DNA from 3 places in the Streptomyces sp. NPDC060232 genome. Region 3 is predicted to be linked to each of the others. Evidence: riboswitches for the same ligand, from Rfam matches in the RefSeq annotation. Region 3 holds a riboswitch; each other region holds the start of a gene.
What was found. A riboswitch is a leader RNA that binds a small molecule or an ion and turns the genes downstream of it on or off. The one in region 3 is predicted to bind cobalamin.
Positions count from the first base shown of each region.

Region 1: another riboswitch for cobalamin. It lies ahead of ACFWFZ_RS22545 (ribonucleoside-diphosphate reductase subunit alpha); the one in region 3 lies ahead of cobN (cobaltochelatase subunit CobN).
Region 2: another riboswitch for cobalamin. It lies ahead of ACFWFZ_RS19950 (ABC transporter substrate-binding protein); the one in region 3 lies ahead of cobN (cobaltochelatase subunit CobN).

Region 1 covers NZ_JBHXAG010000015.1:155,327-164,957, forward strand. Annotated here, with positions in the region: gene ACFWFZ_RS22520 (tetratricopeptide repeat protein) at 1-825, shown strand, start outside; gene def (peptide deformylase) at 909-1,553, shown strand; gene ACFWFZ_RS22530 (helix-turn-helix domain-containing protein) at 1,556-2,521, opposite strand; gene ACFWFZ_RS22535 (hypothetical protein) at 2,603-2,830, shown strand; gene ACFWFZ_RS22540 (ribonucleotide-diphosphate reductase subunit beta) at 3,089-4,159, opposite strand; gene ACFWFZ_RS22545 (ribonucleoside-diphosphate reductase subunit alpha) at 4,159-6,546, opposite strand; cobalamin riboswitch at 6,683-6,812, opposite strand; gene ACFWFZ_RS22550 (GNAT family N-acetyltransferase) at 6,857-7,354, opposite strand; gene ACFWFZ_RS22555 (Uma2 family endonuclease) at 7,433-8,017, shown strand; gene ACFWFZ_RS22560 (YbdD/YjiX family protein) at 8,068-8,265, opposite strand; gene ACFWFZ_RS22565 (carbon starvation CstA family protein) at 8,262-9,631, opposite strand, start outside.
Region 2 covers NZ_JBHXAG010000013.1:33,904-43,534, reverse strand. Annotated here, with positions in the region: gene ACFWFZ_RS19980 (hypothetical protein) at 300-608, shown strand; gene ACFWFZ_RS19975 (sigma-70 family RNA polymerase sigma factor) at 653-2,305, opposite strand; gene ACFWFZ_RS19970 (serpin family protein) at 2,532-3,839, opposite strand; gene ACFWFZ_RS19965 (endonuclease/exonuclease/phosphatase family protein) at 4,043-4,942, opposite strand; gene ACFWFZ_RS19960 (NADAR family protein) at 5,019-6,134, shown strand; partial or broken gene ACFWFZ_RS19955 (TetR family transcriptional regulator) at 6,142-6,290, shown strand; cobalamin riboswitch at 6,444-6,582, shown strand; gene ACFWFZ_RS19950 (ABC transporter substrate-binding protein) at 6,624-7,619, shown strand; gene ACFWFZ_RS19945 (FecCD family ABC transporter permease) at 7,616-8,644, shown strand; gene ACFWFZ_RS19940 (ABC transporter ATP-binding protein) at 8,641-9,450, shown strand; gene ACFWFZ_RS19935 (VOC family protein) at 9,420-9,631, opposite strand, start outside.
Region 3 covers NZ_JBHXAG010000030.1:9,050-18,680, reverse strand. Annotated here, with positions in the region: gene ACFWFZ_RS30735 (hypothetical protein) at 1-50, shown strand, start outside; gene ACFWFZ_RS30730 (hypothetical protein) at 22-792, shown strand; gene cbiE (precorrin-6y C5,15-methyltransferase (decarboxylating) subunit CbiE) at 984-2,318, shown strand; gene cobM (precorrin-4 C(11)-methyltransferase) at 2,315-3,064, shown strand; gene ACFWFZ_RS30715 (cobalt-precorrin-6A reductase) at 3,054-3,824, shown strand; gene ACFWFZ_RS30710 (precorrin-2 C(20)-methyltransferase) at 3,891-5,390, opposite strand; gene ACFWFZ_RS30705 (precorrin-8X methylmutase) at 5,387-6,034, opposite strand; gene ACFWFZ_RS30700 (cobalamin biosynthesis protein CobG) at 6,039-7,292, opposite strand; cobalamin riboswitch at 7,595-7,753, shown strand; gene cobN (cobaltochelatase subunit CobN) at 7,786-9,631, shown strand, end outside.

The DNA of each region.
Region 1 (9,631 bases), on a different contig from region 3:
TTCCGGCACGACTGGGAGCAGGCGCGGGCCGCCGGGCTGCGCGCCGTGGCCCTGCTGGACCGCGAGACCGGGGCCCCCGACTGGTGGAACGTCGGGATCGCCGCCACCGCGCTCCAGGACTGGCCGCTGGCCCGGCGGGCCTGGCAGGCGTACGGGCTGAAGGTGCCCGGAGACCCCCACGGAGCGAACGGCACCGGGGGGAACGGCGAGCCGGTCGGCATGGAGCTCGGCAGCGCCGCCGTGCGGCTCTCGCCCGAGGGCGAGGCCGAGGTGGTCTGGGGCCGGCGACTGGACCCGGCCCGCATGGAGGTCCTGTCGATCCCGCTGCCCTCCTCGGGACGGCGCTGGGGCGAGGTCGTCCTCCACGACGGTGTCCCGCACGGCGAGCGGGTGACCGCGGCCGGACCCTCGTACCCGGTGTTCGACGAGATCGAACTGTGGGCGCCGTCGCCGGTGCCGACCTGGGTGGTGCTGCTGGAGGCGGCCACCGAGGCGGACCGCGACGCGTTGGAGCAGCTGGCCTCGGACGCGGGCTTCGCCGCCGAGGACTGGTCCTCCTCGGTGCGGCTGCTGTGCCGGACCTGCTCGGAGAGCGAGATGCCGAGCGACGAGGGCGACGGGGAGCACCTGGACCCGCACGACCACAGCGAGCCGGGACACCCCGGACCGCTGGGGCACCGCACGGCCGGCTCCGGCTCCCTGTGGGTGCCCGAGCGCGAATGCGGTATCGCGGCACCGGCCGGACTCGTGCGCGGACTCCTCGACGGCTGGGTCGCCGACAGCCCGGACAGCCGCGAGTGGCGGGATCTCGAAGAAGTCTGCTGAACCGGGGCCGTAGGCTGTACGGGCACATCGGTGGCCATCGGCGACCACCGGTGACCGGGACTTACGGAAGGCGTACGGCGGACATGGCGCAGCAGGAGAACCAGGTTGTCGATGGTGGCGAGGTCGTGAACGACGGGTACGTCGTGGACACCGAGGACTGTGAGGCGCGCGAGCTGGCCCACCGGGAGCGCGGCACCGCCCGCCCGATCACGGTCGTCGGCAATCCGGTCCTGCACAGCGAGTGCAAGGACGTCACCGAGTTCGGCGACGAGCTGGCCCGGCTGATCGACGACATGTTCGCCAGCCAGAAGGCGGCCGAGGGCGTGGGCCTGGCCGCGAACCAGATCGGCGTGGACGCCAAGGTCTTCGTCTACGACTGCCCGGACGACGAGGGCGTGCGCCACACCGGTGTCGTGGTCAACCCCAGGCTCGTCGAGCTGCCGGCGGGCTCGCGGGTGCTGGACGACTCCAACGAGGGCTGCCTGTCCGTCCCGACGGCGTACGCCTCGCTCGCCCGCCCGGACTACGCCGAGGTCGAGGGCCAGGACGCCCAGGGCAACCCGATCAAGGTCCGCGGCACCGGCTACTTCGCCCGCTGCCTGCAGCACGAGACCGACCACCTGTACGGCTACCTGTACATCGACCGGCTCTCGAAGCGGGACCGCAAGGACGCCCTGCGCCAGATGGCGGAGGGCACCCCGCGCTACGAGACCGTCCCGAACGCCTAGTCCTAGGCGGCCTGCGGGCCCCGGAAGGCACGCCGGAAGGCGTTCGGCGTGGTGCCCAGGGTTCGCAGGAAGTGGTGGCGCAGCGCGGCCGCGTTGCCGAAGCCGCAGCGGCCGGCGATAGCGTCGACCGTGTCGTCGGTGGACTCCAGCAACTCCTGCGCCAGCAGCACCCGCTGGCGCAGGACCCACTTGTACGGGGTGGTGCCGGTTTCCTGGAGGAAGCGGCGGGCGAACGTCCGCGGTGACATGTGCGCGCGCTCCGCGAGCTGCTCGACGGTGATCTCCTCCTCCAGGTGGCGGGCCATCCACTCGATCACCTCGCCCACCGTGTCGCAGGACGTGCGCGGCAGCGGCCGCTGGATGTACTGCGCCTGTCCGCCGTCCCGGTGGGGCGGTACGACCATCCGCCGCGCGACGGCGTTGGCCACCTCCGCGCCGTGCTCCTGGCGGACCACGTGCAGGCAGGCGTCGATGCCCGAGGCGGTGCCGGCCGAGGTGATCACCGGGCCCTCGTCGACGTAGAGCACGTCCGGGTCGACCAGCGCCCGCGGGAAGCGCCGCGCCAGGGCCGGGGCGTGCATCCAGTGCGTGGTGCAGCGCCGGCCGTCCAGCAGACCCGCCTCGCCGAGCACGTAGGCCCCGCTGCACACGCTGAGCACCCGCGCGCCGCGCTCCACCCCGCGGCGCAGCGCGGCCAGGAGCGGCTCCGGGAAACTGCGTTCTGAAGCGTTGCGGAAGGCGGGTACGCAGATCAGGTCGGCGCTCTCCAGCCGCTCCAGCCCGTGGGCGGGGGTGAACGCGAAACCGGTCCCGGACATGGTCAGCGGGCCGTCCTGCGCCGCGCAGACGGCGTAGTCGTACACCGGCAGCCCGTGGTCGCTGCGGTCGATCCCGAAGACTTCGCAGAAGATCCCGAACTCGAAAGGGGCCACGTCGTCGAGGAGGGCCACGGCCACATCGGTCAGCATGGCTCCAGTGTGGCAGTAATTCGCTGTTTCATGACAGTCCTGCCACTGGCAGGGTTTCGTGAACGGAGTGACAGTGGATGCATGAACACGTTCCTGAGCTACCTCGCCGTCCTCGCCGCCGCCACCCTCCTGCTCGCCCCCAGCCTGTACGGGGCCCTGCGCGAGCGGCGGATCGAGCGGCAGCTGCGGGCCGCCCGGACTCGGCTCGTGTGGCTGCCGCGGCAGAAGGCGGGCGGCCTGCCGCCCACCCCGCGCCACCGGCACGGCCTCCGCTCCGCCGCCGCGCGCCGGGGACGCCTCGCCCACTGAGCCGCGCCGGCCTCCACCGCCCCGGAACGCGAAGAGCCGGGACGCGATCACTTCGCGTCCCGGCTCTCGGTGCACCTGCGTGAGGTGAAGGGACTAGGGCCTGTATCGAGTTGCCCCGCGGCGTCGCGGCGTTCGGCACGCACCCTCGACGCACGAGCCAAATGCCCTAGTAGCTCCGCTACGAGGGCATTCGTCCCGCACGCCGAGGGCACGCACCGAACGCCGCTCCTTGCTCCACGGGGCAACTCGATACAGACCCTAGAAGTCCTCGTCCAGGTCGACCGTGCCCTCGACCGCGACCTGGTAGGCCGACGGGCGGCGCTCGAAGAAGTTCGTCAGCTCCTGGACGCCCTGGAGTTCCATGAACGAGAACGGGTTCTGCGAGCCGTACACCGGCGGGAAGCCGAGGCGGACCAGGCGCTGGTCCGCGACGCACTCCAGGTACTCGCGCATCGACTCGGTGTTCATGCCCGGCAGGCCGTCCCCGCACAGGTCGCGGCCGAACTGCAGCTCCGCCTCCACGGCCTCCTTCAGCATGTCGGTGACCTGCTGCTGCAGCTCGTCGTCGAAGAGCTCCGGCTCCTCCTTGCGGACGGTGTCCACGACCTCGAAGGCGAAGTTCATGTGCATGGTCTCGTCACGGAACACCCAGTTGGTGCCGGTGGCCAGGCCGTGCAGCAGACCGCGGGAGCGGAACCAGTACACGTACGCGAAGGCGCCGTAGAAGAACAGGCCCTCGATGCACGCAGCGAAGCAGATCAGGTTCAGCAGGAAGCGCCGGCGGTCGGCCTGCGTCTCCAGCCGCTCGATCTTCTCGACCGAGTCCATCCACCGGAAGCAGAACTGCGCCTTCTCGCGGATGGAGGGGATCTCCTCCACCGCGTCGAACGCGGCCGCGCGGTCGTCCGGGTCGGGCAGGTAGGTGTCGAGCAGCGTCAGATAGAACTGGACGTGCACGGCCTCCTCGAACAGCTGGCGCGACAGGTACAGGCGCGCCTCCGGGGAGTTGATGTGCTTGTACAGCGTCAGCACCAGGTTGTTCGAGACGATCGAGTCGCCCGTCGCGAAGAACGCGACCAGACGGCCGATCATGTGCTGCTCGGCGGGCGTCAGCTTCGCGAGGTCGGCGACGTCCGAGTGGAGGTCGACCTCCTCGACGGTCCAGGTGTTCTTGATCGCGTCCCGGTAGCGCTCGTAGAAGTCCGGGTAGCGCATCGGGCGGAGCGTGAGCTCGAAGCCCGGGTCCAGGAGGTTCTTGACTCCGGAGGTGTCGGCACGAAGTGCCGTCGTTGAGGGGCGGTGGTCGGGTGACGGGTGGGCGGAGCTCATTACTGGCAGGCCTCGCAGGACTCGGGGTTTTCCAGGGAGCAGGCCAGCGCCTCGGCGTCGACGGCCTGCGGGAGCGGTGTGGCGGCCGCCGGGACGGCAGAGCCGGACGCGGCGCGGGCGATCTTCGTAGCCGGGCGCGAGCGCAGGTAGTACGTGGTCTTCAGACCCTGCTTCCAGGCGTACGCGTACATCGAGCTGAGCTTGCCGATGGTGGGCGTCTCCAGGAACAGGTTCAGCGACTGCGACTGGTCCAGGAACGGCGTACGGGCCGCCGCCATGTCGATCAGACCGCGCTGCGGGATCTCCCACGCCGTGCGGTACAGCTCGCGGACCTCGGCCGGGATCCAGCCGAAGCCCTGGACCGAGCCGGAGGCGTCGCGCAGCGCCTCACGGGTCTGGGCGTCCCACACGCCGAGCTGCTTCAGCTCGTCCACCAGGTACGCGTTGACCTGGAGGAACTCACCGCTCAGCGTCTCGCGCTTGAAGAGGTTGGAGACCTGCGGCTCGATGCACTCGTACACGCCCGCGATCGAGGCGATCGTCGCCGTCGGCGCGATGGCCAGCAGCAGGGAGTTGCGCATGCCGGTCTCGGCGACGCGGGCGCGCAGTGCGTCCCAGCGCTCCGGCCAGTTCAGCTCGGTGTCGTAGTGGTCCGGGTGCAGGACGCCGCGCGCGGTACGGGTCTGCTCCCAGGCCGGCAGCGGGCCGCTGCGCTCGGCGAGGTCGCAGGACGCCTCGTACGCGGCGAGCATGATGCGCTCGGAGAGCTTGGTGGACAGCGCCTTCGCCTCGGGGGAGTCGAAGGGCAGCTTCAGCTTGAAGAAGACGTCCTGGAGGCCCATCGCGCCCAGGCCCACCGGGCGCCAGCGGGCGTTGGAGCGGCCGGCCTGCTCGGTCGGGTAGAAGTTGATGTCCACCACGCGGTCGAGGAAGGTGACGGCGGTGCGGACGGTCTCGTCGATCCGCTCCCAGTCGATCCCGCCGTCCACGACGAAGGCGCCGAGGTTGACCGAGCCGAGGTTGCAGACGGCCGTCTCGCCGTCGTCGGTGACCTCGATGATCTCGGTGCACAGGTTCGAGGAGTGCACGACGGTGCCCGGCTCGGCGGTCTGGTTCGCCGTGCGGTTGGAGGCGTCCTTGAAGGTCATCCAGCCCTGGCCGGTCTGCGCGAGGGTGCGCATCATCCGGCCGTACAGGTCGCGGGCGGGCATGGTCTTGCGGGCCAGGCCGTCGGCCTCGGCCTTGCGGTAGGCGGCGTCGAACTCGTCGCCCCACAGGTCGACCAGCTCGGGCACGTCGGCGGGGGAGAACAGCGACCACTCGGCGTCGGCGTTCACGCGGCGCATGAACTCGTCCGGGACCCAGTGGGCGAGGTTCAGGTTGTGGGTGCGGCGCTGGTCCTCACCGGTGTTGTCGCGGAGCTCCAGGAACTCCTCGATGTCCGCGTGCCAGGTCTCCAGGTAGACCGCGGCGGCGCCCTTGCGGCGGCCGCCCTGGTTCACGGCGGCGACGGAGGCGTCGAGGGTCTTCAGGAACGGCACGATGCCGTTGGAGTGGCCGTTGGTACCGCGGATCAGCGAACCGCGGGCGCGGATGCGGGAGTACGACAGGCCGATGCCGCCCGCGTGCTTCGACAGGCGCGCGACCTGGTGGTAGCGGTCGTAGATCGAGTCCAGCTCGTCCAGCGGGGAGTCCAGCAGGTAGCAGGAGGACATCTGCGGGTGCCGGGTGCCGGAGTTGAAGAGCGTGGGGGAGGAGGGCAGGTAGTCGAGGCGGCTCATCAGCCGGTACAGCGAGGCGACCTCCTCGACGGCCTGGACGCTCTCGTCCGCGGCGAGGCCGCAGGCCACGCGCAGCATGAAGTACTGCGGGGTCTCGATGACCTGACGGGTGATGGGGTGGCGCAGCAAGTAGCGGCTGTGCAGGGTGCGCAGGCCGAAGAAGCCGAAGCGGTCGTCGGCGCCCTCGGCGAGGGTGTGCTCGACCAGCGCGTCCAGGCGGCTCGCGTGGGCGCGTACGAACGCGGCGGTGCGGTCGGCGATGAGGCCCTCGCGGTGGCCGACCTCGACGGAGGCGGAGAAGGAGGTGGAGCCCTGGCTCGCGGCCTCGTCGCGCACGGCCAGCGTCAGCAGGCGGGCGGCGAGCTTCGAGTACGCGGGGTCCTCGGAGATCAGCCCGGCGGCGGACTCGGTGGCCAACCCCCGCAGTTCGGCCTCGTCGGCGGCGGAGCTGCGGCCGCGGAGCGCGGCGGCGGCGACGCGGCCGGGGTCGGTGTCGGGGAGGTCCGCCGTAAGTTCGGTGAGGGTACGCAGCAGCGTGGCCCCCGGGCCCTCGGTGTTGTCGCCAGAAACGGACTCGGCGCGCGGTGCGGAAGGCGCGATGGTCACGGCGGGAGCTCTCCCTCGCTCGGCCCGGTCATCGGCGGGCGGGCGCGGGCGCATGCGGGCGTGGCAGGAAAGGGCACACCGCATGGCGTCCACCGGCCCAACCGCGAGGCCCGGACGTGTCGGCACCCGGTTCGGTCGATCCGGGCGCGCTGACGGCAGGTCATCGGACTTGGTGTCCGGTTGCCGGACACTTCATACCGTTGCGGGACAGTTCCGGATTCCCACCGGATTCCCCTGCGGCGACAGCAGGCATGAGCATACATGTGGGGGCGGCCTTGTGCGGCAACCCCCACATGTAGTGTCGGCGCGGCTACAGCTTGAGTCGGTACGTGAGGAGTGTCAGGCCTTCGATGGGCGCCCAGTCACGCTCGGGAGTGCGTACGAAGCCCAGGCGGGTGTAGATCCGGTGGGCCCCGGCCATGCTGCGCTGGGTGGAGAGCACGACCCCCGTGACGCCCTCGATCGACCGCGCCCGGTCGATGCAGGCCCGCACCAGGGCCTCGCCGGCGCCCTGGCCCCGGGCCGCGTGGGCCACCGCCAGCATCCGGAACTCGGCCTCGTCCGGGCCCGCGATGTCGGCGAGCGGGCTGCCGGGCGCCGCGAAGGTCACCCCGCCCAGCACCCGCCCGTCGCGCTCGGCGACGAGCACCTCGGCCAGTGCGGCCCGCCCGGCCACGTCGCGCAGCACGTTCAGGTAGGCGTCGTCCTCGTTGAAGTCCAGGTGCCCGTCGGCGAGGTAGGCCTGCGCCGTGATCTCACCCAGCTCGGCGTGGTCGGCGTCCCGTACCGCTCTGATCGTGATGTCCATGCGGTCGAGTGTGCAGGACGCCTGTCGGCGCCCGGCGCTATCGTCGGAGGCAGCACCGTCGAGGAAGGTGAGCGAGGCATGACCGTGATGACCGACAGGCCCCACATGCTGACCGAGGACTTCGAGGCCGTCGCGCGCATAGGCGCCAGAGAGGTCGAAGGTCTGCGGCTGGAGTTCATCGACGGGGTCATCAGGAGCAAGGCAGTGCCGGACGGGGATCACGGGCGGATCATTGTTTGGCTGAGCCGGATCTGCATGCAGCACCACCCGGACCTCTGGCTGCACGCCGGGCAGGGGGTCAAGGTGGAGCAGTACCGGGAGGGTCGCGCCATCCCGGACGGCGTCCTGGCGCATGAGGACGCCTTCGTCGGCCAGGGCGACTGGGTGGATCCCGGGCCGGTCCTGATGGCCGTCGAGGTGACCTCGTGGGACTCCGACACCGAGCGGCGTGATCGGATCGAGAAGCCGCGCGCCTACGCGTCGACGGGTATCCCCGTCTACCTGCTCATCGACCGGCTCGAATGCCAGGTCCTCGTCCACAGCGACCCGGACGGCCACCGCTACGAGACCGTCCGCACCGTCCCCTTCGGCAAGGACGTCCGCCTCCCCGACCCCGTCGGTATCACCCTCCCGACCGAGCCCCTCAAGGACTGGGTGCGCTGAGGAACGCCGAAGGGCCCCGCCGCGTCGTGCGGCGGGGCCCTTCGCAGGTGTCAGCAGCAGCGGAAGCCCTCGCGGGGGTCCGCCTCGCGGGCGTCCGTGCGGGCGCGTTCGAAGGCGCGGCGGGTGAGGACCTCCGCGTCCGGGTCGTGGGAGCGGGCGTGGGCCACGTACCGGTCGTAGGCGGCCTCCCCGGAGAACTCCCGTACGTAGAACCGGGCCCTGGCCAGCACGGCGCGTACGCCGCTCACCCCACCGGCTCCTTGACCTGCCCGCCGCCGGAGTCGCGGCCGGCCGCGGCGGCGAGCTGGGTCCGCTCCTCGGCGGTCGCGATCAGGCCGGCCGGGGCGACGATCTTCGACTCGGTCCACGGGACCTCGGAGAGCTTCGCCGAACCCGGGTCGCGGACGGCCTGGACGCAGGTCCGCAGGGCGTCCGCGAGGACCACGATGATCAGGACCGCGAAGAGGGCGCACAGCACGCCGTCGACCGTGGCGTTGGTGACGATCGTGTGCATGTCGTCCATGTTCTTGGCCGGGGCCAGGACCTTGTCGGCGTCGATGCCCGCCTGGTACTTGTCGCGCTGGGCGAAGAAGCCGACCTTCACGTCCTCGGAGAAGACCTTCTGGTAGCTGGCGGTGAGGGTCACCGTGGCATCCCACACCAGTGGCACGCCCGTGACCCACGCCCACTTCAGCCGCCCGGACTTGACCAGCAGCGTGGTGCAGACGGCCAGCGCGACCGCGGCGAGCAGCTGGTTGGCGATGCCGAAGAGCGGGAAGAGCTGGTTGATGCCGCCCAGCGGGTCCTTGATGCCGACCCACAGGAAGTAGCCCCACGCGCCGACCACGATCGCGCTCGCGAACCACACGCCGGGCTTCCAGCTGACGTCCTTGAAGGACTTGTGGACGTTGCCGAGGGTGTCCTGGAGCATGAACCGGCCCACGCGGGTGCCCGCGTCGAGCGTCGTCAGGATGAAGAGCGCCTCGAACATGATCGCGAAGTGGTACCAGAAGGCCTTCATCCCGGCGCCGCCGATGACGGAGGAGAAGATCTCCGACATTCCGAGTGCGAAGGTCGGCGCGCCGCCGGTGCGGGACAGCAGACTGGCTTCCTCGACATCCTTCGCGGCCTGGGTGAGCGCCTCGGGTGAGATGGCGAAGCCGAAGTTCGTCACCGCCTGCGAGGCGGACTCGACCGTGGTGCCGATGACCCCGCCGGGGGAGTTGACCGCGAAGAAGAGGCCGGGCTCGATGATGCAGGCCGCGATGATCGCCATGACGGCGACGAACGACTCGGTCAGCATGGCGCCGTAGCCGATCATGCGGACCTGGGTCTCCTTCTGGATCATCTTCGGGGTGGTGCCCGAGGAGACCAGGGCGTGGAAGCCGGAGAGCGCGCCGCACGCGATGGTGATGAAGACGAAGGGGAACATCGAACCGGCGAAGACCGGGCCGTCGCCGCGGGCCGCGAACTCGGTGACCGACGGCATCTTCAGCGTCGGCATCGCGATGACCACGCCGATCGCGAGGAGCGCGATGGTGCCGACCTTCATGAAGGTGGAGAGGTAGTCGCGGGGGGCGAGCAGCATCCACACCGGGAGGACGGACGCCAGGA
Region 2 (9,631 bases), on a different contig from region 3:
CACTCGGCGCCCGGCGCGTCGTCGCCGAGTCGATGGTCTGCGGGTACGGTTACCGCGACTTCGGCCGGCACCTGATCACCGTAGCCGCCGACCCCGTTCGGCCCGGCCGGCGACCGCGCGGTGGAACGCCACGTGGAGGCCATGCTGCGCAAGGAGCAGCTCGTCCTGGGCGCCGACGGCATCCAGGGGATCGCGCTTCGGTTCGGCCTGTCCCACGGAGTCGGCGGTACCGACGGCCTCGTGGAGCTGCTGCGCCGCCGCAGGCTTCCGGCGGTCGCCGACCGCGGACGGGTCCTGCCGTGGGTGGACTGGCGGACGCCGGCCGGGCCGTGGCGCTCGCCGTCGACGGAGGCCGGGCCGGGCCGGCGTACAACGTCGTCGACGACACGCCGATGGGCTTCGGCGCGCACGTCAAGGCCATGGCGGAGGCGTTCACCACCCCGAAGCCGCTGGAGGTGCCCACCTGGCTGATGCGGGCCCACCCCTACGCCCACCGGATGGCCACGACGAACATGCGGGTCTCCCACACGAAGGCGAAGGCCGAGCTGGGCTGGTTCCCCGACCGCCCGGGCTGCGCCGAAGGGCTGCGCGCCCTCGCCCGCAGCTGAGGCGGCCGGGCCCCGGCGCGGCCGCTCCCGGCCCTGGGAGCCTCCTACTTGGCGCCGAAGTTCTGCGTCCACCAAGGGCCGCCCGCGCTCTGGTGGACGCCCACGCCGATGTCCTTGAAGGAGCAGTTGAGGATGTTCGCCCGGTGGCCCGGGCTCTTCATCCAGGAGTCCATGACCGCCTGCGCCGTCTGCTGGCCCTTGGCGATGTTCTCGCCGTACGTCGACCAGCGGTAGCCGGACGCCGTCGTGCGCTGGCCGGGGTCCTTGCCGTCGGGGTTGGTGTGGTCGAAGAAGTGCCGCGCGGCCATGTCGTCGGAGTGCCCCTGGGCCGCCGCCCGCAGCTGCTGGTCCTCCCTGAGGGGGCCGCAGCCGGCCGCCGCCCGCTCGGTGTTGACCAGCGCGACCACCTGGCCGGCGATGCCCGGCGGCGCGGGCGCCGGCCCCGGCGCCGAGGCGCGCGGGCTCGGCGAGCTGCTGCGGCTCTGTGTGGGGCGCGGGCTCGCCGAGGCCGAAGCGGAGGCGGACGGAGACGGGGAGGCCGACGCGGTCGGCGAGGGGGAGGCCGACGGTGAAGGGACCCCGGCGGACTCCGTGGCCGAGAGCGCGGCCAGCGGCGCGGCGGACGCGCCGCCCTCGTCCTTGGAGCTCCCGGAACCGGGGAGCCCGCCGAGGTAGGCCAGGCCGCCGCCCGCGACACAGGCGGCGACCACCGCGCCGCCGACGACCCGGCGGCGGCTCTGCCGGCGCTTGCGCAGCGCACCGCGGCCGCCGGCGGCGGTGGCCGCGCCGGCGGCCCGGCCCGTGCCGGCCACCGGAGTGAGCTGGGTGGCGCCTTCGGTGGAACCGCCGTCGGCGCCGTTCATGCCGTCCGGCGCGTAGGCCGCCGCCGCGGGGTCGAAGCCGGCCGCGCCGGCCGTGCGTATCCCGGCCAGCAGGGCCGCCGAGACCGGTACGAGGGCCAGCCCGGCCAGCAGCCCCTCCGCCGGAACCAGCCCGCTCCACAGGCCCGAGCACCGTACGCATGCACGCGCGTGACGGGCTATTCGCTTGCGCCACAGCGCCGAGGGCTGCCCGTCCCAGGCCGCCAGCACGGTCCTCAGCTCCTCGCACGACGGCTGGGCGTCCAGTGCGCGCTCCACCACCCGCGCCGCCTCCAGCTGCGCCTTCATCCGCTGCACCCGTACCGCCGTGTGCTGCGGGGACAGCTCCAGCGCCGAGGCCACCTCCGCCCGGGTCAGCTCCCCGGCGCACTCCAGCCACCACAGCGACAGCAGCGCCCGGTCCTCGGGCTCCAGCCAGCGTGTCGCCCGGGCCGTCTCACGCCGCTGGCCCGCCAGGTTGAGGCGTACGACGGTCAGGTCGACGAAGTCCGCGCCCGGGTCGGCCACGTCCCAGGCCGACTCCAGGGTGCTCTCGCCGAAGCCGCTCTGCCGGGCCTGCCAGTGCGCCCGCACCCGGTTCATCGCGATGGCCACCAGCCAGGACCGGAACGACTCCTCCGCCCGCAGGCCGCCCAGCCCGTCCAGGGCCCGCAGCATCGTGTCCTGCACCACGTCGTCCACGTCGCAGGAGCCGCCCAGGGCCCGCCCGACGATGTTGTAGACGAGCGGGAGGTGGGCGCCGACGAGCTCGTCCTGTGCGCGGGGATCGCCCGCGCGAGCCGCTGCCACCAGCGCTGCGGTGTGCTGAGTAGTCATGTGAATGTCCCTGTCCGTACCGGCGGTCGATGATGCCCGATACATGGGAGACCGAGCAGGGGGACCTCGATAACAGTTAATCGGAAGAATTTTCCCGGGCGCCATTTCCGGGCACCCACCGGGGTCACAGCAGGGGCGCCGGCGCCTTCCCGGCGGCGCGCAGGGCGGGCGCGTACGGCCTCCCTCTCGGTGTCCGGCCGCGGCGGCACCGGGCGGGTTCCGGCCTTCAGTGAGACGGCGGCGCCGGCGGCCGCGTACCGGGGAGGGGCGGCGGGGCGAGCAGGCCGCCTGCGCCGCGCCGGTGCTCCGCCGCCGCTTCGGGATCGGTGACCCAGCCCGCGGCAAGGACCAGCCGGGAGGCGCGGTCGACGGCCAGGAACCCGAACGGCCGGTCGAAACGGACCTCGGCCCGCCGGGCCCGGTGGCTGGGCTGCCGTGCGGCGCCGCCGGGCCTGGCGGCGATGGCGGTGACGGCCGCCGCCTCGAACCCCGCGGCGTGGAAGCGGGCCATCGCCGACTGCCGTGCGGAGCTGATCGCCAGCGGGCTGGTGCTGATGCCGGGGAAGTGCCCGTGGTCGCTGTCCGTCGCGGTCAGCAGGCCGAACAGCGCCGCGTCCTCCAGCAGGTCGTGCTCCGCGGACAGGGAGAAGACCACCGTGGACACGGACAGCATGGGCCGCGGGGTGAACGCGTCCACCGTCCCGATCGCCAGCCCGGGGCCCGGCGTCCCGTCCGGGAGGGCGTCGCCACCCACGGACGGCTGGTCTCCGGAGACGGCCGCGATACCGGTCGCCAGTACCTCGGCGGCCGGCGCCGCCGGGCCGCCGAGGAGCAGGTGCACGTCCATGTCCATGCCCTCGGCGCCGGTGACCTCCAGGGCCGTGACCGGCCCCGCGGGGCCCTCGGCGACCCGGACCGGGTCCAGCGACGCCGTGGTGCGCACCAGCTGCCGCAGGCCGCGGCCCGCCCAGGGGCCGTCGGAGGGCCGGCCGGGGAACTCCCGGAACGGCTCGGCCCACTTCAGCGTCAGCGCGAACGCGGACGCGAGGACGAGGCGGGTGTCGCGGGTGAGGGACACCGGCATGCGTTCGATCAGGCCGCCGGTCCGGTCCGACGCCCATGCGTCCAGGACCTCCGTGTCCCCCTCCAGGTCCCCGGTCAGCGTGCCCCGGGTGCCGGGCGGCAGCTTCGCCGACCAGCCGTCCTCCAGCGGCAGGCCGGCCGCCGCCCACAGGCCGGTCGCCGTGCTGAGTCCCCGTACGCCGTCCAGCGCGGCCAGCAGCTCCCGCGCGGCGGCGGCCGCGTCCTCGGCGGGTATGCCCAGCGCCTGCGCCAGTTCGTCGCGGGCCGGCCCGGCGGAGCCGTCCGCGAGCAGGGCGAGCAGCGGCCAGACCCCGGCCGCGGTGAAGACCGTGCCCCCGCCGCCGCAAGCGGCCCGCGCGGCCCAGCGCGCGGTGAGGTGGTTGACCGCCCGTACCGCCCGTACCGCCGGTGCCGCCTGCACGGCCCGTTCCGTCGAATTCGTCTGCGTCATGCGGGGGAGCGTACGTGGAGGGACGCCGCCGGGCTGGTGGACCGGCTGACGGGCTCGGCGTCCACCACATCCCGTTGCACGCCGGCTCCGCGAGGCCGGCCGGACGCGTCCCTAGGGTCTGTATCGAGTTGCCCCGTGGAGCAAGGAGCGGCGTTCGGTGCGTGCCGGGCCTCGCGACGCCGCGGGGCAACTCGATACAGACCCTAGCCCCGGTCGAGGTCGGTGTGCAGCAGGTGGTGGTCCGAGTACGGGCTCGGGCGGACACGGTGGGTGCGCGGGGTGATGCCGCGCAGGAACACGTAGTCGAACTTGCTGTTCCAATCGGTGGTCGTTCCGCAGACGTCAGGGTCGGCGTCGGCGTCGTCACCGTCGGCGGTCGAGGGGCGGCAGCCGGGGTCCGTGTCCGTGGCCAGGGCCCACATCGGGCCGAGTTCGGGGGCGTGCGGCACGGCGTTGAAGTCGCCGAGGACGATCGCGCGGTCGTGGCGGGCGACCTCCGCGGCGAGTACCCGCACCTGGCGCGCCCGTGCCTCTGGCTGCCGGCGCTCGGCGAGGTGGGTGTTGAAGACGCGGACGGGCCGGCCGCTCACCAGCGTGGTGACGGCCAGGTAGCCGCGGTCCTCTGAGCCGCCGTCGGGGTATTCGATGCTCACCCGGTCCGTCATCGGCGCCGCCGCGAGGATCGCCTGGCCGTAGCCGCCCGGCCGCCACGGCAGCCCCCCGCAGCGGTTCCAGTTCCGCAGGACCGTCCCGTACGCGACCCGGTAGACCAGCCCGTAGACCTCCTCCAGGTACGTGCGGATCTGCTCGACGTCGCGTACGCAGGCCTCCTGAAGGCCGATGACCTGCGGCGCGTACGTGGCGATCTCCGTCGCCCGGCCGTAGTCCTGCCCGCTCCCTCCGCACGGATTGCAGATGTTCCACGTGCCGACCCGATCCGGGACGACCCCCTTGGCGACGTCGAACGGCAGCGGTCCGGTGGGGGGCGCGCCGCCCGGTGCGCCGGGGCCGAGGAGCAGCAGCATGCAGACCGCGGTCATCGCGCCCGCGGCCCACCGCGCGCCCCTGCTCAGCACCATCGCCTCCCCGAAGTGGACGCACATCATCACACGGTGCGCCCGGCGCCCACCGCACACAATCGAGGTGCTCCCCGACCGCTCCGTCCGGCATCATCACGGCATGATCGGCAATCGGATCACCCATCGCACGGCGGACGGCGTCCGCGTACCCGGCACCTGGCGGCACGCGTTCATATGCAACGGCGGCTCCTACTTCCTCACCGACCTCTTCATATACGCCGACGGCCTCGTCGATTGCTGGGAGCTGGTCACCCTTGACGAGTTCGAGCAGAAGCTCCGCCGCGGATGGGTGGCCACCAGCCTTCCGGACGGCGGACGCGCCTCCGCGCACCACCTGGCCTCGTGGACGTTCGGCGAACCGCGCACCTGGCTGACCGCGGACCTGCTGCTCGCCGAAGTCCGCGACACCGTCGACGAGCTGAACGGCCGCCCCGACTCGACCGCCCGCTGCCTCGCCGCGGTGGACGTCTTCATGGCGGACCGTACGGAGGACAACCGAGCCGCTGCCCGGGCCGCCTACCTGGCCATCCCCGAGACCGTGCGGCACTACGCGCTCGGCGACATGGACCGCAAGGACTACCCCCTCCGGGTGCTGGTGGCGGGGCCCGGCGGCCGGACCCCGGACGAGCCCGGCGAAGCGGTCACGCAGGAGGAGTACGACGAGGCCGTCGCATACTTCGAGGACCGCGAGCGGTGGATCGCGAAGGCCCCTTCCCGCGTGCCCGCCGACGGGCCGGCCGAGTCCTTCGCCCCCGCAGTCAAGATCTACCACTCGTACCCGCAACGCGCGCTCGAAGACCCGGGCAAGCAGGCCCTGCGCAACGACTACCCCGCCCCGATCACCGTCGACGACGCCACCTACCCGTCGGTGGCCCACGCGTACTGGGCGCTGTCCGTCGCCGAACCGGAGGCCCGGACCGCGGTCCTGGCGGCCGAGTCGGGCGGGAAGGCACGTACGGCCGCGGTCGCGGCGCCGCGGCGCGAAGGCTGGGAGCAGGTCCGGACGGCGGTCATGGCCCGTCTGCTGCGCGCCAAGTACGAGCAACACCCCGACCTCGCGGCGATCCTGCTCGCCACGGGTGACGCGACCGTGCTCTACGACGACGCCGACTCGGGCTTCTGGGGCGAGAACGGAGGCCGGGGCCGCAACTGGACGGGCCGCCTCCTCGAACTCGTCCGTTCCGAGCTGCTGGCCGGGCAGACCCTCATCGACTGACGCGCACGCCTTCGCCGCGCGGCTGGAGACCTCGGTGAGGCCGCCGGGAACGGCGTCCACCCGGGGCTGTTCACCGAGGCGTTCCGGGCGTCCCTGCACGGGCTGGCGACCCTGGCCCGGGCCGGACGGCTGCTGCCCGGTGGACCGCATGAGCGCGATCGTCCGCAGCGGTGTGCTCGGCGAGCAGGCCGGCTGCGGCGGCGCCGGTGCCGGGGGCGGCGCGGCAGGGGCCGGGGGAACGGCCGCGTGTTCCGCTGGAGCCGAGGGGGCCGAGGGCGGGTGGCCCCCCGACCCCGCTTCACGTGCGCGTTCTGGCAGACTGGGGCGCGTAACCAGGCGGTGCAGGACAGGAAACCGGTGTGATTCCGGTGCGGTCCCGCCACTGTGACCGGTCTTGCCGAGTGGGGAGACCGGGAGTCAGACACTGACGCACCGCCTCTGCTCCTTCACGTCGACCAGGGGACGCGGATCCCCCGGAGAGGCCACGCCATGTCGCGTTCCCGCGCCGCCCTGCGCGCGCTCACCCCCGTCGCGCTCCTCATATCCCTGACCGGCTGCGCCGGTTCACCCGGTGCCGGGCAGGACGGGGCCGCCGGGGCTCCCGGCGGCGCGCCCGGTTTCCCGTACACCGTCACCAACTGCGGTGTGAGCAGCACCTACCAGGCGCCACCCCGGCGCGCGGTCACCATGAACCAGCACGCCACCGAGCTGATGCTCGCCCTCGGCCTGGGCGACCGGATCGCCGGCTCCGCCTACCTCGACGATGCCGTTCTGCCCGCCTACCGGCCCGCCTACGACAAGATCAAGGTGCTGGCCCAGGAGTACCCGTCCAAGGAGGTCCTGCTCGGCGCCGACCCGGACTTCGTCTACGGCGGCTACGCCAGCGCCTTCGACAAGACGCAGGGCCGCGACCGCGAGGGGCTCGCCAAGTCCGGCATCAACTCCCGCCTCAACGTGGAGTACTGCACCGAGGGGACCGTCGGTCTCGACCAGCTGAAGACCGAGATCACCGAAGTCGCGCGGACCTTCGGCGTGCCCGAGCGCGGCGCGCAGCTCATCGAGGACGAGCAGCGCCGCATCGACGCCGTGACCACACGCGTCAAGGACAAGCCCCGGCCGACCGTCTTCGCCTACGACTCCGGTGAGGCCTCCGCCTCCACCTCCGGAGGCGACGGCATCGGCAACGAGATCATCTCCCTCTCCGGCGGCACGAACGTCTTCGCCGACCTGAAGGACACCTTCGGCGACGTCGCCTGGGAGAAGGTGATCGAGCGCAAGCCCGAGGTCGTCCTCATCTACGACTACGGCGGCACCAGCGTGGAGGCCAAGAAGCAGCGCCTGCTGAACGATCCGGCCCTCGCCGACGTGCCCGCCGTCAAGAACCGGCGGTTCGTCGTCCTGCCGCTCTCCTCCGTCGTCCTCGGCGTCCGGGTGGCGGACGCCGTGGAGGCGCTGGGCGGCCAGCTCCACCCGAACGCCGCGTGAGGCTCCGCACCGGGGCGGCCCTCGCGGTCCTCGCCGCCGCTCTCGCCGCCTCGGTGATCGCGGGACTGGCGCTGGGCCCCGTACGGATCGCCCCCGACCGGGTGCTCGACATCGTCCTCGGCGGCCTGACGGGGAACCGGCCCACCGGAGCCTTCGCCTCCATCGTGTGGGACGTACGCATGCCGCGGATCCTGCTCGGCGCCGTGGTCGGAGCCGGGCTCGCCGTGGCGGGCACCGTGCTCCAGGCACTCGTACGCAACCAGCTCGCCGACCCCTTCCTGCTCGGGGCCTCCTCCGGGGCCTCCGCCGGAGCCGTACTCGTGATCGTCTTCGGCACGGCCGCGGCCGGATTCGGCATGGGAGTGCCGCTGGCCGCCTTCACCGGTTCCATGGCCGCACTCGTGGCCGTCTACGCCATGGCCCGCCGCGGCGGCACCATGACCACCGGCCGGCTCATCCTGGCCGGCGTGGCCGTCCAGTACATCCTGTCCGCCTTCACCAGCCTCGTCCTCGTGCTCGCCGCGCACCCCGACCAGATCCGCTCCGTGCTCTTCTGGACCCTCGGCGGACTCGGCGGAGCGCGCTGGGAAGAACTGGCCCTGCCCACCCTCGCGCTGCTCGCCGGCGGCGCACTGCTCCTCGCCCTCGCCCGGCCGCTCGACCTGCTCCTCGCCGGGGAGGAGGGCGCGCACACCCTGGGCCTGGACACCGGGCGCTTCCGCGCCGCCGTGTTCGTCCTGACCTCCCTCGTCATCGGAGTGCTCGTCGCCTGCAGCGGGGCGATCGGCTTCGTCGGGCTGATGGTCCCGCACGCCGCCCGGATGGCCGTGGGCGCCGGACACCGGGCACTGCTGCCCGTCGCCGCGCTCGGCGGGGCGGTGTTCCTGATCCTGGCCGACCTGATCGCCCGTACGGCAGCCGCCCCCGAGGAGATACCGGTGGGCGTGGTCACCGCCCTCATCGGCGGGCCGTTCTTCCTCTGGATGCTGCGCCGCTCCAGCCGTACCGAAGGAGTGACGGGATGACGGCAGGGACCGGGCAGGCCCGGCCGGTGCAACTCGCCGTCGAGGGCGTGCGCTACGAGACCGACGGGCACACGCTGCTGCAGGGGATCGACCTCACCGCCCGGCCCGGCGAGACGGTGGGAGTGGTCGGCCCCAACGGCAGCGGCAAGACCACCCTGCTGCGCTGCGTCTACGGCACCCTGCGGGCGACCGCCGGACGGGTGCTGCTGGACGGCGCGGACGCGGGCGCGCTCACCGTCAAGGAACGGGCGCGGCGCGTCGCGGTGGTACCGCAGGACGCGAGCGGCACCTTCGGGCTGACCGTCCGCGAGGTCGTCGCCATGGGGCGCAGCCCGCACAAGCGCTTCTGGGAGCAGGACGGTCCGGACGACGTACGACGCGTCGCCGGGGCCCTGGACACCGTGGGCGCGGGCCCCTTCGCGGCCCGCCGCTTCGACGAGCTGTCCGGGGGCGAGAGGCAACGCGTCCTGGTGGCCCGGGCCCTGGTCCAGGATCCGGGGCTGCTCGCCCTCGACGAGCCGACCAACCACCTGGACATCCGCTACCAGTTGGAGGTCCTCGGCCTGGTCCGGGCACTGCCCGCGACCAGCCTGCTCGTCCTGCACGACCTCAACCTCGCCGCCGCCTTCTGCGACCGGCTGTACGTCCTGTCGGGCGGCCGCGTCGTGGCCTCGGGGCCGCCCCGGGAGGTGCTCACCGAGGAGCTGCTGGCCGAGGTCTACGGGGTGCGCGCCCGGGTCGAGGTCCACCCCGAGACGGGCGCGCCCAACGTCGTCTACCTGCCGGTCGCGGTGGGCTCCTGGTAGCCGTAGGGGCGCGTGATGATCTCCATCCCGTGCCCCGCGGGGTCCGTGAAGTAGACGCCGCGGCCCCCGTCGTTGTGGTTGATCTCGCCGGGGAGCCTGCCGTGCGGGTCGGCGAAGTACGGGACCCCCGCCGCGCGGATCTTCTCGAACGCCGCGTCGAACTCCTCCTCGGAGAGGAGGA
Region 3 (9,631 bases):
GCATGAACACGGGAGATTATCTTGCCCCCACAATCCACGATCTCGGATGAGATCCTCTCGTTCGATGTGCCCACCGATGAGGACCTCTTCGCGGAGCTGTCGGCGTCGGTCCGCTGGGAGGACCTGGGCAAAGGCCGGCGAGGCGCCACGCTCGTCAGGGTCGACGAGGCGGGTGGCGTGCCTCTGGTACGCACCACCACTCGCTACGGCAGCCCGGCGCAGCGTTTCCGGGCGGTGTACGAGCGGCTGGCGCGGCGCGTCCAGGAGCGTGCGGCGCTCCCGGTCGGCTTCAACAACGCTCTCATCGAGCGCTACACGAACGCCTACGCCACCATGGGCGCTCATTGCGACCAGGCCCTCGATCTGGCCGACGAGTCGTACATCGCCGTCTTCTCCTGTTACCAGCACCCCGAAGCGAGCCCGTCGCGGAAGCTGATCTTCGAATCGAAGGGGTCGGCGGGTGAGAAGGCCGAGGTTCCTCTCGCCCACCACAGCGTCGTCGCGTTCTCCGTCGGCTCGAATCGGCGGCTCCGGCACAGAATCGTGTTGGACCCGTCCGCCAGGGCGGCGGACAACCCCTGGCTGGGTGTGACGTTGCGAACGTCGAAGACCTTCGTCCGATTCCACGACGGCCACGCGTATCTCCCCCAGGGGGCCCGCCTCATGGCGGCCGACGATGAGCAGGCACGCGAGTTCTACCGGCTGCGGCGCCGCGAGAACGAGGAGACGGACTTCGGCTATCCCCCGCTGGCGTACACCGTCAGCGAGAGCGATCTGACGCCGCCCGTCTGACTCACCCGGCGCCTGGTGGGGGCCCCGTCAGCTCCTCGGAGGCGGCCCGGAGCCGTTCTCCCGCGAAAGTCACCGAGGGTAGGCCAGCGCCCCTCGCGGGTTCGCGAGGGTGGGCGGGGATACCGCAGCCGCAGGCCAGTAGGCTGCGGGTCCACCGTCTTTCCCCTTCCCGCCCCCCGAGGTACAGCGCAGTGAGTTCCGCACCGCCCCCCATACCCGTGACGGTCGTCGGCCTCGGCGCCGACGGGTGGGCCGGGCTCACCGCCGCCGCGCGGTCGTCGCTGTCCTCGGCGGAGGTCCTCATCGGCGGGCCGCGCCAGCTGGACCTGCTGCCCGCCGCCGAGTGCCCCGGGCAGCGGGTGGCATGGCCGAGTCCGCTGCGGCCGGCCGTGCCGAAGCTGATGGCCGAGCACGCCGGGCGCCGGGTCGCGGTGCTGGCCAGCGGCGATCCGATGTTCTACGGGATCGGCCGCGCCCTCGCCGAGGAGCTCGGGCCGCGGTTCCTGCTGGTCCGCCCGCACCCCTCGTCCGTCTCCTACGCCTGCGCCCGCCTGGGCTGGCCGGTGGAGGACACCGAGGTGGTCACCGTGGTGGGCCGCCCGGTCGCCCGTCTCGCCGCCGCGCTGTACGACGGGCGCCGGGTGCTCGTGCTCAGCGCCGGCGCCGGGTCCCCGGGCGAGATCGCCGCTCTGCTCCGTGAGCGGGGTTTCGGCCCGAGCCGGATGCGGGTCCTGGAACAGCTCGGCTCCGAGCACGAGGACGCGTACGAAGGCACGGCCGGCAGCTGGGACCACGCGCCCGGCGACCCCCTGAACGTGGTGGCCCTCGACTGCCGCCGGGACCCGGCCCACCAGGCGCCGCGCCTCGGCGCCACCCCCGGCCTGCCGGACGCCGCCTACGAGCACGACGGCCAGCTCACCAAGCGCCACGTCCGCGCCGCGACCCTGTGCGCGCTCGCCCCGGCCCCCGGCGAGCTGCTGTGGGACATCGGCGGCGGCTCCGGCTCCATCGGCATCGAGTGGATGCGTACGCACCCCTCCTGCCGGGCGGTGGCCGTGGAGCGCGTCCCGGAACGGGCCGCGCGGATCACCCGTAACGCGGCCGCGCTCGGCGTACCCGGCCTGCGCGTGGTCGTCGGGGCTGCGCCGGAGGCGCTCGCCGGGCTCCCGGCCCCCGACGCGGTGTTCATCGGCGGCGGGCTGACCGCGCCGGGCCTGCTGGACGCGGCCTGGGCCGCGCTGGCCCCCGGCGGCCGGCTGGTGGTCAACACCGTCACCCTGGAGTCGGAGGCGGTCCTCACCGACCGCTACCGGCGCCACGGCGGCGATCTGGTGAAACTGGCCGTCGCGCACGCCGCGCCGGTCGGCGGTTTCACGGGCTGGCGGCAGGCCATGCCGGTCACCCAGTGGTCGGTGACGAAGCAGCCGGACACCGACACGGCCACGCACACGGACACCGACACGGCCACGGCCACGGACACGCACACGCACACGGACACGCACACCAAGGAGAAGGATCAGACATGACCGTGTACTTCATCGGTGCGGGCCCCGGCGCCGCCGACCTGATCACGGTGCGCGGTGCCCGGACCCTCGCCGCCGCCCCGGTCTGCCTGTACGCGGGCAGCCTCGTGCCGCGCGACCTGCTCGCCGAGTGCCCGCGGGACGCCCGCCTCGTCGACACCTCGCAGCTGAACCTGGACGAGATCGTCGCCGAGTGCGTACGGGCCCACGAGGCGGGCCAGGACGTGGCGCGGCTGCACTCGGGCGACCCGTCGATCTTCAGCGCCGTCGCCGAACAGATGCGGCGGCTGGACGCGGCCGGCATCCCCTACGAGGTCGTCCCGGGCGTGCCGGCCTTCGCCGCCGCGGCCGCCGCCCTCAAGCGGGAGCTGACGGTGCCCACCGTCGGGCAGACCGTGATCCTCACCCGGATCGCCCAGCAGGCGACCCCGATGCCGCCCGGCGAGGACCTGGCCACCCTGGGCCGCAGCGGCGCGCTGCTCGTCCTGCACCTGGCCACCCGCTACGTGGACCGGGTGGTCGAGGAGCTGCTGCCGCACTACGGGGCCGAGTGCCCGGTGGCGGTGGTGGCGATGGCCAGCCGCCCCGACGAGCTGATCCTGCGCGGCACCCTGGCCGACATCGCCGGCCAGGTGAAGGAGGCGGGCCTGGTCCGCACCGCCGTCATCGTGGTGGGCCGCACCCTGGGCGCGGAGCAGTTCCGCGACAGCCACCTGTACTCCCCCGAGCGCGACCGGCATGCCTGCTGAACCGGCCCCTGCGGGTACCGGCGGCCACGTCCTGATCCTGGGCGGCACCACCGAGGCCCGCCGCCTGGCGGAGGCGCTGGCGCGGGAGTCCTCGTACCGGGTGACGACCTCGCTGGCGGGCCGGGTCGCCGCGCCCGTGCTCCCGCCGGGCGGGACGCGCGTCGGCGGCTTCGGCGGGCCGGGCGGGCTGGCGGCCTGGATCGGCGCGCACGGGGTCACCCGCGTGATCGACGCCACCCACCCCTTCGCGGAGCGCATGAGCTTCAACGCGGCCGGGGCGGCGGCGCTTTCGGGCGTACCGCTGCTGGCGCTGCGCCGCCCCGGCTGGGAGCCCGGCCCGGGCGACGCGTGGACGTTCGCGGACTCCCTCGCCGGGGCCGCCGCCCTGCTGCCGGACCTCGGCAGCAGGGTGTTCCTGACCACCGGCCGGATGGGCCTGCACACCTTCGCGGACCTCGACGGCCTGTGGTTCCTGGTGCGTTCGGTGGACCCCCCGGCCGGGCCTGTCCCCGCACGCCTCGAAGTCCTGCTGGACCGGGGCCCGTTCACCCTCGACGACGAGCGGGAACTGCTGGCCCGGCACCGGATCGACGTCCTGGTGACGAAGGACAGCGGCGGCTCTGCGACCGCCCCCAAGCTGACGGCCGCCCGCGAGGCGGGCGTCCCGGTCCTCGTCGTACGCCGCCCCCCGGTACCGCAGGGCGTCACGCGGGCGGATTCGGTGGCCGCGGCCCTGGACTGGCTGCGGCAGCACGCGTGAGGACGGCGGACCCGGGGTGGTGGGAACCACCCCGGGCCCGACGCCGATCACGTCACACCCGCCAGGTCACGGGTAGCGGCGCGGCGTCCAGGTGATCCGCGAGCCGTCGGCCCGTTCGGTGATCTGCGTCTGCGAGGAGCCGACCAGCAGGATCGTGCGCATGTCGACCTCGGACGGCTCCAGTTCGGCGAGCGTGACGATCCGCACCGACTGCTCCGGGCCGCCCACGTCGCGGGCGACGACCACCGGGGTCTGCGGCGAGCGCAGTTCCAGCAGCAGCTCGCGGGCCTGCGCCACCTGCCAGGTCCGGCTGCGGGAGCCGGGGTTGTAGAGGGCGAGCACCAGGTCGGCCGCGGCGGCCGCGCGCAGCCGCTCCGCGATGACCTCCCACGGCTTGAGCCGGTCGGACAGCGAGATCGTCGCGTAGTCGTGGCCGAGCGGGGCGCCGGCCGCGGCGGCGGCCGCGTTGGCCGCGGTCACTCCCGGCAGGACCCGTACGGGCACGTCCTTGTACTCCGCCTGCCCGGCGACCTCCAGGACCGCCGTGGCCATGGCGAAGACGCCCGGGTCGCCGCCGGAGACCACGGCCACCCGCTGGCCGCGGCGGGCGAGGTCGAGGGCGAACTCGGCGCGCTCCGACTCCACCTTGTTGTCGGAGCCGTGCCGGACCTGGCCCGGCTTGACGGGCACCCGGTCCAGGTACGTGGTGTATCCGACGAGCACCTCGGCGTCCGCGAGGGCGCGCCGGGTCTGCGGGGTGAGCCACAGCGGGCCGGCCGGGCCGGTGCCGACGACGACGACCTCGCCGGGGCCGGACGGCACGCTGCCCGGGTTGCCGATCCGGCTGGGCACCACGGCGACGGCGAAGTACGGCACGCTGCCGGGGTCGGTGTCGGCGAGGACGCCGGTGCGCTCGCCCTCCATCGTGGCGCGCTCGACGTAGCGGGCCTCGGCGAGCCGGCCGCTGTTCTCCATCGCGCCGAGCACGGCGGGGAAGGTCCGGCCGAGCTTCATCACGACCGCCGAGTCGGTGGCGGCGAGGCGGGCGGTCAGCTCCTCCTGCGGCAGCGTGCCGGGGAGGATGGTCAGGACCTCCTCGCCCTCCACGAGCGGGGTGCCCAGCCGGGCGGCGGCGGCGCTGACCGAGGTGACCCCGGGGATGACCTCGGTGGCGTAGCGGTCCGCGAGCCGCTTGTGCATGTGCATGTACGAGCTGTAGAAGAGCGGGTCGCCCTCCGCGAGCACGGCGACGGTCCGGCCGGCGTCCAGGTGGGCGGCCAGCCGGGCGGCGGCCTCCTCGTAGAACTCCTCCATGGCGCCCTGGTAGCCGCCGGGGTGGTCGGTGGTCTCGGTGGTGACCGGGTAGACCAGCGGCTCCTCGATGTGGCTCTCGCGCAGGTGCTTCGCGGCGATCGAGCGGGCGATGGACCGGCCGTGGCGGGCGCTGTGGTAGGCGACGACGTCCGCCTCGCCGATCGCTTCGACGGCTCGCAGGGTCATCAGGTTCGGGTCGCCGGGGCCGAGCCCGACGCCGTAGAGGCGGCCCTTGGGCTGCGCGTCGCTCATTCGGCCACGCTCGCGATGGCGTTGAGGGCGGCCGCGGCGATGGCGCTGCCGCCACGGCGGCCGCGTACGACGAGGTGGTCGAGGCCCAAGGGGTGGGCGGCGAGGGCGTCCTTGGACTCGGCGGCGCCGATGAAGCCGACGGGCACCCCGATGACGGCGGCGGGCCGCGGGGCGCCTTCCTCGATCATCTCCAGCAGCCGGAACAGGGCGGTCGGCGCGTTGCCGACGGCGACCACCGAACCCTCCAACAGGCCTCGGTCGCGCCACACTTCGAGGGCGGCGGCGCTGCGGGTGGTGCCCATCTTCGCGGCGAGGTCCGGGACCGCCGGGTCGGAGAGCGTGCAGACCACGTCGTTGTCGGCGGGCAGCCGCTTGCGGGTGACGCCGCTGGCGACCATCTGGACGTCGCACAGGATCGGCGCGCCCGCTTCCAGTGCGGCGCGGGCGCGCAGCACCACCTCGGGGGTGTACCCCAGGTCCTGCGGGAGGTCGGTCATCCCGCAGGCGTGAATCATGCGCACCGCGACCTGGGCGACCGAGGCGGGCAGCCCGGAGAGGTCCGCCTCGGCGCGGATCGTGGCAAAGGACTGGCGGTAGATCGCGGCGCCGTCCTTCTCGTACTCAAACACGGTGTACTCGCTCATTTCTTCACTGCGTCTTCGGACTCTGGGGTGATGAGGTGTTCTCGCGTGCGGCCGTGAGGGCGGCCGCCAGGTCTGGCCGGTGCGGCAGGGTGCGCCCCTGTACGGAGAGCCGGTACCCGTCCGCGGTGGCGAGCGCGTCCACCCACTGCGTGCCCCGCGGGTGGCCGCAGCGGCGCTCGCAGCCGGACCAGTGCACGGGCAGCGGCCCCCGCGCCCGCTCCACCAGGGCGCGCGCGTCGGCGCGTACGTCCGCGAGGGATTTGGCGCAACCGGGGCGCCCGGTGCAGGCGGTGACGGACAGCCAGGGGCTGTCCGGGGAGACGACGAGCCCCGCGTCGGCCGGCAGGGCGGCCGGGGCAGAGGCGCCCGGAAGGACGATCGTGCGCCACGGGGTGATCCGCAACCCGTCGCCGTGCTCGGCCGCCTGGACGAGGACCCTCCACTGGCCGGTGCTCAGCCGGCCGAACGGGGGCATCACGCACAGGGGGTCGTGCGGGCCGGGCACGGGCGGGGCGCAGTACGGCCAGTCCACCGTCGGCACGCGTACCGCGCCGATGCCGGCGGCGGCCAGCCGGGCCGCGAACTGCCCGTCGTCCAGGGCGTGTCGGGCGGGGAGTTCGGCGACCCGCCAGGGGCGGGTGCCGGCCGCGTCGACGGCGTCGAGGAAGTACGCGGCGGCGAGCAGCGCGGCCCGCGGGGCGTCCGCCGCGGCGACGGCCACCGCGCCTGCGGCGGCGCCGAGGCGCACCAGGGCCCGTCCGCCGGGCTGCCCGAGCACGGTGACGTCGGGTTCCAGGGCGGCCACGTCGCCGCGGCCGTCGTCGAGGGCGAAGAGGAAGCGGCCGGACAGCGCGGTGACGCGGGTGTCGGCGCACAGCAGCCGGTCCAGTTCGCGCACCCAGGGCAGTACGTCCTGCGAGGTCGGCGTGGCCACGATGTTGCGTACGCGTTCGTGGGCGGGCGCGGGCAGCAGCCCGGCGGCGTCGAGCAGCTCCGCGAGGCCGGCGCCGCAGCCGTCGGCGAGGCCGCGCAGCTGGACGTTGCCGCGGGAGGTGAGTTCCAGGTGCCCGTCGCCGAACCGGTCGGCGGCCGACGCCAGGAGCGAGGCCTGGCGGGCGGTCAGCGCCCCGCCGGGGATCCGGACGCGCGCGAGGTGCCCGTCGTCCGCCGCGTGCAGCCGGAGCGCGCCGGGGCAGGCGTCACCGCGGTCCCGTATGACGGGTTCGTCCCGCGATACGGCGGAGGGGGGCTGGGGCATGGCGGCGAGCATACCCACGATTGCGCTCCCCGGAACTGTGTCCACCGCCACGCTCCGTCACCCGGCGCGCTCCCGGCGCCGCCGGAAATCCCGGCCCCGCCGGCGTTTCAGGCGCGGGGGTTCGGGGGCAGAGCCCCCGCAACGGCGCCGCACCCGATACACCCGCCCCAGCGGCGAAGCCACCGGCAGAACCCCCACAACGGACAGCACCCGACCCGACCACCCCACCCAACCGGCAGAGCCCCCGCAGGGCCACCGCACCCGACCACCCGCCCCGCCCACCGGGACGGGAACCACCCGCCCCTAAGATGACCTTCCGGCGGCCCATACGGTCCGCCGTCGCCGAGGACGGCGACATGGGAGGAAGCCCGGTGCGATTCCGGCGCGGTCCCGCCACTGTGAACCCGGCAGAGCCATACGGCCGGGTGAGTCAGGAACTCCCGCTGTCCTCACTGCCCGGGGCGCGGAAACCCCGAGGAAGGCCTGCCGCCGCATGATCCTGCTGCTGTCGACGTCCGACACCGATCTGCTCAGCGCTCGCGCAGCGAACACGGCGGACGCCCCCGTCCCGTACCGGTTCGCCAACCCCTCCCGCCTTCCCCTCGACGACCTCCCCGGCCTGCTCGACGGGGCCGACCTGGTCGTCGTACGCCTCCTCGGCGGCCTGCGCGCCTGGCCGGACGGCCTGGACCTGCTGCTGGCCCCCGGCCAGACCCGCCCGGTCGTGGTCCTGACGGGCGAACAGGCCCCGGACGCCCAGCTGATGGAGGCCTCCACGGTCCCGATCGGCATCGCGGCCGAGGCGCACGCCTACCTCGCGCACGGCGGCCCGGCCAACCTCGAACAGCTGGCCCGGTTCCTCTCCGACACCGTCCTGCTCACCGGTCACGGCTTCGAGCCGCCCGCCGCCGCCCCCACCTGGGGGCCCCTGGAGCGCACCGCGCAGCGCACGGACGGCCCCGAGGTCGCCGTGCTCTACTACCGCGCCCACCAGATGAGCGGCAACACCGGCTTCGTGCACACCCTCTGCGAGGCCATCGAGGCCCACGGCGCCCGGCCGGTCCCCCTCTACGTCTCCTCCCTGCGCAGCCCGGAGCCGGCGCTCGTCGAGGCCCTGGGGTCCGCGGACGCGGTCGTCACCACCGTCCTCGCGGCCGGCGGCACCAAGCCCGCCACCGCCTCGGCGGGCGGGGACGACGAGTCCTGGGACGCGGGCGCGCTCGCCGCGCTCGGCGTGCCGATCCTCCAGGCCCTGTGCCTGACCGGATCCCGCTCCGCCTGGGAGGAGAACGACGAGGGCCTCTCGCCGCTGGACGCCGCGACGCAGGTCGCCGTGCCGGAGTTCGACGGCCGCCTGATCACCGTCCCGTTCTCCTTCAAGGAGTTCGACGAGGACGGCCTGCCCGCCTACGTCGCCGACCCCGAGCGGGCCTCCCGGGTCGCGGGCATCGCCGTACGCCACGCCCGGCTGCGTCACATCGAGCGCCGCGACAAGAGGATCGCCCTCGTCCTCTCGGCATACCCGACCAAGCACTCCCGCATCGGCAACGCCGTCGGCCTGGACACCCCGGCCAGCGCGGTGGAGCTGCTGCGCACCCTGATCGCCGAGGGCTACGACTTCGGCCCGGTCCCCGAGATCCCCGGTCTGGTCTCGGGTGACGGGGACGAGCTGATCCGCGCCCTGATCGAGGCCGGCGGCCACGACCAGGACTGGCTCACCGAGGAGCAGCTGGCCCGCAACCCGGTCCGCATCCCCGCCGCCGACTACAAGCGCTGGTTCGCCGAGCTCCCGGCCGAGCTTCGCGAGAGTGTCGAGGAGCACTGGGGCGAGGCCCCGGGCAGCATGTTCGTGGACCGTTCCGCGAACCCGGAGGGCGACATCGTCCTCGCCGCCCTGCGCCGCGGGAACCTCCTCATCCTCATCCAGCCGCCGCGCGGCTTCGGCGAGAACCCGATCGCGATCTACCACGACCCCGATCTGCCGCCCTCGCACCACTACCTGGCCGCGTACCGCTGGATCCAGGCGCGCGCGCAGGACGGCGGCTTCGGCGCCGACGCGATGATCCACCTGGGCAAGCACGGGAACCTTGAGTGGCTGCCCGGCAAGAACGCGGGCCTGTCCGCGGCCTGCGCCCCGGACGCCGCCCTCGGCGACCTGCCCCTGGTCTACCCGTTCCTGGTCAACGACCCGGGCGAGGGCACACAGGCCAAGCGCCGCGTGCACGCCACGCTGGTCGACCACCTGGTGCCGCCGATGGCGCGCGCGGAGTCGTACGGCGACATCGCCCGGCTGGAGCAGCACCTGGACGAGTACGCCCAGATCTCCGCGATGGACCCGG